Regions from separate parts of the Citrobacter sp. MNAZ 1397 genome, predicted to be linked through region 2. Evidence: predicted binding sites of a transcription regulator. Region 2 holds the regulator's gene; the other holds the start of a gene.
What was found. The regulator PhoB, encoded in region 2, activates phosphate uptake and scavenging genes when phosphate is short. The targets are predictions, from matches to a motif close to CTGTCATAAAACTGNCNNAT.
Positions count from the first base shown of each region.

Region 1: a site for PhoB is predicted at 1,651-1,670, ahead of glpT (glycerol-3-phosphate transporter). Genes of this name have one in related genera too.

Region 1 is NZ_JAKIVH010000001.1:395,609-398,784, forward strand. It holds gene glpA (anaerobic glycerol-3-phosphate dehydrogenase subunit A) at 1-1,521, opposite strand, end outside; gene glpT (glycerol-3-phosphate transporter) at 1,796-3,148, shown strand.
Region 2 is NZ_JAKIVH010000001.1:2,974,823-2,977,998, forward strand. It holds gene phoR (phosphate regulon sensor histidine kinase PhoR) at 302-1,597, opposite strand; gene phoB (phosphate response regulator transcription factor PhoB) at 1,619-2,308, opposite strand; gene sbcD (exonuclease subunit SbcD) at 2,504-3,176, shown strand, end outside.

The DNA.
Region 1 (3,176 bases), 2.6 Mb from region 2:
GATGCCTTTCCAGCGCTCATTCAGGAATGCTGAAAGCTGGCTAAGAGACTCTGTTTCATTGGTCACCCGCATGCTGTGCAGCAAGCCTGCAGCGCGACAGGCGCACAACTCACCCTGACATGTGCCCATGCCCACGCGGGTGCGGCGGCGCAGATCCAGCAGGGAGTTAACATTGAGGTTTTCAACGGCGTATTGAACTTCCCCGGCGGTGACGGCTTCGCATTCGCATACCAGACTACGGCTGTGGCGATCGCTGCCCAGTGAAGCTGGCGTGCGATCGCCATGGCGATAAATGGCCGAGCCACGTAGCGGCACCGGCAGTGAGATTATTTTTTTCAGCGCCTGTTCTGTAGGCTGTTGTGAGCCCGGCAACGGCGTTGTCGCAGTGATGCAGGGGGTGCTGTGACCGAGCTTACGGCAGACGGCATCGGTGGCCCATTCCGCCATCAGACGATAAGTCATCAGCTTGCCGCCAGTAATGGTGATAAAACCTTCCATGCCGTCGCGTTGGGCATGGTCAAGCAGCACAATACCGCGACTGACGTTACGTCCTGTCGGGTCATCATCGCTGGCAACCAAAGGGCGGACGCCCGCATAGGCGCGCAGGATACGGGTTTGCGCCATCACCGGCGCCAGCTTTTCCCCCTCACGCAGCAGAATATCGACCTCTTCGGGCGTCACCCGGATGTTGTCAATATCCTTATAGTCGATATGGGTGGAGGTGGTGCCAATCAGGGAAATGGTATCGCCTGGCACGAGGATGTCGGCATCTGCCGGCTTACGGCAGCGGTTTATCACATGTTGGTTGATACGATGGTCAAGTATCAGCAGGGCGCCCTTGGCCGGGAACATGCGAATACGTAAATCCGCATACTCCGCGATGCGCTGGCCCCAGATCCCGGCGGCATTGACCACGACAGGAGCATGCAGGTGATAAAGCTCATGCGTTTGTGGGTGCATCAATTGTACGCCAGTAACCCTGTCGCCCTGGCGGACTAACCCGCAGACTTCGTGACCTGTCAGGATTGTGGCGCCATGCTCACGCGCATCAAGCATATTGCTGGCGGTCAGGCGAAAAGGATCCACGGTGCCATCGGGAACACGAACAGCGCCCGTCAGTGCCGGGTTAACGCTGGGTTCCATGCGCCGCGCTTCCTCTGGCGTAATGGCCTGCGCGTTAATCCCCGCGCGCTGACAGGCGTCAATAAAGACTGGCTGGTAAGCCAGATCGTCTTCCGGCAGGGTGATAAATAAGCCGTCTGTAGGCTCAATACAGTGGCGAGCGATACGCTTGAGGATTTGGTTTTCTGCAATACATTCCCGGGCGGATTCGTTATCGGTCACTGCATAACGCGCACCGCTGTGCAATAAACCATGATTGCGGCCAGTGGCGCCTGTCGCAATGTCATGGCGTTCAAGCAGCACCACGCGCAGGCCGCGCAATGCACAGTCGCGGGCGATGCCTGCCCCGGTCGCGCCACCGCCGATGATGATGACATCGTAATCGTTTGAGTTAGCCATTTCTTCGTCTTCCGAGCGGGATTCCATGGAAACATTTAGCCACACTGTTGCTATGGATTGTTTGATATCGCGCATATTCGAGCAAAAAACGAAAATAACCAGGGCTGTTTTATGTCTGAAAGTGGAGCTTTGTCATAAATATGTAACATAAGGTGCGACAAATCGCCTTTTGTCGTTAGAATTTGCCGGGTAAAAGCGTTGAAAACGAAATCATGGTTTCGTTTTCACTCATTGCAGTTATTTATAATGATAAAACCCTGCCACGGAGGCGTATATGTTGAGTATTTTCCGGCCAGAATCCCACCGAGAAAGACTTCCTGAGGAGCGCATTGACCCGGTTTATCGTCGTCTGCGCTGGCAGATTTTTCTGGGTATTTTCTTTGGCTATGCGGCCTATTATCTGGTGCGCAAAAACTTTGCGCTGGCCATGCCTTACCTCGTCGAACAGGGCTTTTCGCGAGGCGATTTAGGATTTGCCCTGTCGGGGATCTCCATTGCCTATGGCTTCTCAAAATTCATCATGGGGTCCGTGTCGGATCGTTCGAATCCGCGCGTTTTTCTGCCCGCCGGCCTGATTCTGGCGGCGGCAGTCATGTTGTTCATGGGATTTGTCCCGTGGGCGACATCGAGCATTGCCATTATGTTTGTGCTGTTGTTTTTGTGTGGCTGGTTCCAGGGGATGGGGTGGCCACCGTGCGGACGTACCATGGTGCACTGGTGGTCGCAAAAAGAGCGTGGCGGGATAGTGTCTGTATGGAACTGTGCGCACAACGTGGGCGGTGGTATTCCTCCCTTATTGTTCCTGCTGGGTATGGCATGGTTTAACGACTGGCGGGCGGCGCTGTATATGCCTGCGTTTGGGGCAATCATTGTTGCAATCTTCGCGTTCGCCATGATGCGTGATACTCCCCAGTCCTGCGGCTTACCGCCGATTGAAGAGTATAAAAACGACTACCCGGACGATTACAGTGAAAAGGCGGAAGAGGAGCTGACGGCGAAGCAAATCTTTATGCAGTACGTCTTCCCGAACCGCCTGCTGTGGTATATCGCCATCGCCAACGTGTTCGTTTATCTCCTGCGCTACGGCATTCTGGACTGGTCGCCCACCTACCTGAAAGAAGTGAAGCATTTCGCACTGGATAAATCCTCCTGGGCCTATTTCTTTTATGAATATGCCGGCATCCCCGGTACGCTGATTTGCGGCTGGATGTCTGACAAAGTGTTTAAAGGTAATCGTGGCGCCACCGGCGTCTTCTTTATGACGCTGGTCACCATTGCCACGATCATCTACTGGTTAAACCCGGCGGGTAATCCGACCATAGATATGCTGTGCATGATTGTTATTGGCTTCCTGATCTACGGTCCGGTAATGCTGATTGGCCTGCATGCGCTTGAGCTGGCACCGAAAAAAGCGGCCGGTACGGCGGCGGGTTTCACCGGTTTATTCGGCTATCTTGGCGGGTCGGTGGCGGCCAGCGCGATTGTCGGTTACACCGTCGATTTCTTCGGCTGGGACGGCGGCTTTATGGTGATGATTGGCGGCAGTATTCTGGCGGTACTTTTGCTGATTGTCGTGATGATAGGCGAACGCAAACATCACGCAGAAGTCGCGGCTAAACGCCGGTAAGACAATAAAAAGGGCCGCTTGCGGCCCT
Region 2 (3,176 bases):
CCACATTGCGTGACGGAGAATAGTTTTTCGATTTACCACGCAAATACAGTCGGTCTGACGACATACGGGGCGCAATTTAAACGCTTATAACGTTTAAAGGCAATAAGGGATCGCAAAACCAGATGGTTATACCAACTCTACAATAAATGCCAGATGAAGATACTGTATATAAGAAAAACGGATGGCTAATCATGCGAACAAAAAATAGCCAGAGACATAATTTGTTTGAAGATTCGGGGAAAACGAAGAGAGAAAAGCGGGTCAATGACAGAAGTGGAAAGAAAAGCTGACACCTGAGGTGTCAGCTTGCGTTCTTCGCGACGAGACGTGCAGGTAAGGTAAAGCTGAAACGGGTGCCTTTGCCCGGCGTACTGTCGATCTCAAGCTTACTTTCGTGATGGTTAAGCGCGTGTTTTACGATAGCCAACCCCAGACCACTGCCGCCGGTTTGCCGCGAACGCGCTTTATCAACCCGGTAAAAGCGCTCTGTCAGGCGAGGAATATGTTCAGGTCCAATGCCCGGCCCATTATCGTCAACGATAAACTGCGCGCCAGAGGCCGCACGCTGCCAGCGCACGGTAATGTGTGTACCCGCTGGCGTATGGTTGACGGCGTTATAGACCAGATTCGAAATCGCGCTGCGTAGCTGATCCTCATTACCCAGCACTTTCAAGCCATTGTCGACGATGAATTCAAGCTCATGCTTCTTTTGGCTTAACGTCTGCGCCTCGCGCTCGACGACACGCAACATCATCGGCACATCAATAATCTCATTCGGCGGTAAGGTCGGCGCCGCTTCTATTTTGGAGAGTGTCAGTAACTGTTTGACCAGGCCTTCCATTCGCGATGTCTGCTCACGCATGGTGTGCAGCGCCTTATCACGCGGTGGCCCTTCCAGCGTCTGCTCCTGCATCATTTCCAGGTAGCCCTGCAATACCGTCAGCGGTGTGCGTAGCTCGTGGCTGACGTTAGCAAAAAAGTTACGCCGCGCCCCTTCAAGCTGATGCATTTGCGTCACATCACGCGCCACCATCAATAACTGCTGCTCGCTGTAGGGCATTACGCGGATCTCCAGGTGGCGACCACTGTTAAGCACCAGATTAAGCGGGCGGGCGAAATCTTTCGTTTTAAGGTAGCGGGTAAATTCCGGATAACGCAGCAGGTTGAGAATGTTTTGTCCGTTATCGTCCGGCCAGCGTAGATTCAATAATTGCTGCGCCAGGCCATTACACCAGAAAATAGCGCCCTCTTCGGTGGTCATCACTAACGCATCAGGTAACGACTCCGCGCCGCTACGAAAACGTTTGATCAGATTGCCCAGCTCGCGACGACGTTTTTTGTTACGCATCTGCATCTGATGCAGACCATAAAGTAGCGGTTCCCAGCTTCCCGTCCCCGGGGGTGGAGTCATACTTTTATCGACCCACAACCACCAGGAAAGACGCATTAAATTCCAGAAATGCCAGGCCAGTAACCCGGTGACTGCCGCCAGTAAAAACCAGGGCAGATAACCAAAAAAAGCGCCGAGCAGCGCAGCAGGTAGACAACAAAGGATGAGTTCGAGTACCAGCCTTTTCCATGACAGCCGTTCCAGCACGCGTCACACTCCTTTCAGATTTTAGAAACGGGTCGAGAAACGATAACCCGTGCCGCGAACGGTTTGAACCATACGATCGTGGCCGCTGTGTTCCAGCGCTTTACGCAGACGGCGAATATGAACATCCACCGTGCGGTCTTCAACATACACATTCGTTCCCCAGACATGATTCAGCAGCTGTTCGCGGCTGTACACACGCTCAGGATGGGTCATAAAGAAATGCAATAGCTTAAACTCAGTCGGCCCCATGTCCAGAGGATTTTCCCCGGTCATCACACGGTGAGAGCTTGGGTCAAGGCTCAGGCCCTGCATTTCAATGACTTCTTCTACCGCCATCGGGGAGATACGGCGCATGACGGCTTTAATGCGTGCCACCAGCTCCTTGGGCGAAAACGGCTTCGTAATATAATCGTCCGCGCCTGTCTCAAGCCCGCGCACGCGATCTTCTTCTTCGCCACGAGCGGTCAACATCATCACCGGGATATCCCGGGTCATCGCTTCACGCTTGAGATGTTTAATGAACTGAATACCTGAGCCACCTGGCAGCATCCAGTCGAGCAAAATCAGGTCAGGCCAGGGTTCATTAAGTTGGTTCACCGCGCTGTCATAATCTTCCGCTTCGACAGGTTGAAAGCCGTTTTGTTCGAGCACGAAGCACACCATCTCACGGATTGGCGCTTCGTCTTCTACGACCAGAATGCGTCTTGCCATAATTTGCCCTGTTTAATTTGAGTCATCAGCTAAGTGCGGCGCCATTATGCGTCACTTTTGTGACAGATTTATGAAACAAATGACCAACAGGTGACTCAAGCCTTTGTTTTATGACAGTGGGGAATTGTTTCACTGGCGGCTCGTGTGCCCCTGAATGTTATAATCGCGTTTACGCTTTTTTGCCACGGAACCGCTATGCGCATTCTCCATACTTCGGACTGGCACCTGGGTCAGAACTTCTACAGTAAAAGCCGCGCCGCTGAACACGACGCCTTTCTCACCTGGCTACTGGAAACCGCAGAAGAACACCAGGTCGATGCCATTATTGTTGCTGGCGACATCTTTGATACCGGCTCCCCGCCCAGCTATGCGCGCGAGCTGTATAACCGCTTTGTAGTGAAATTACAGCAAACGGGGTGTCATCTGGTGGTGCTGGCGGGGAACCATGATTCCGTCGCCACGCTGAATGAATCGAAAGATATCCTCGCCTGGCTAAAGACCACCGTTGTCGCCAGCGCAGGCCACGCGCCTTTTTATTTACCGTTGCGTGATGGCTCGCCCGGCGCGATTTTCTGCCCGGTGCCTTTTTTACGTCCGCGCGACATCGTGACCAGCCAGGCGGGACGCTCCGGGCAAGAAAAACAGCAACATTTGCTCGAAGCCATCACCCATTACTATCAGCAACAGTATAAGGCCGCCTGCGAATTACGCGGTGACAGCGTGCTGCCAATCATCGCCAGCGGGCATCTGACCACCGTCGGCGCCAGTAAGAGTGATGCCGTACGTGACATCTATATCGGTACGCTTGATGCCTTCCCTGCGCAAAACTTTCCGCCTGCGGATTACATCGCGCTTGGGCATATTCACC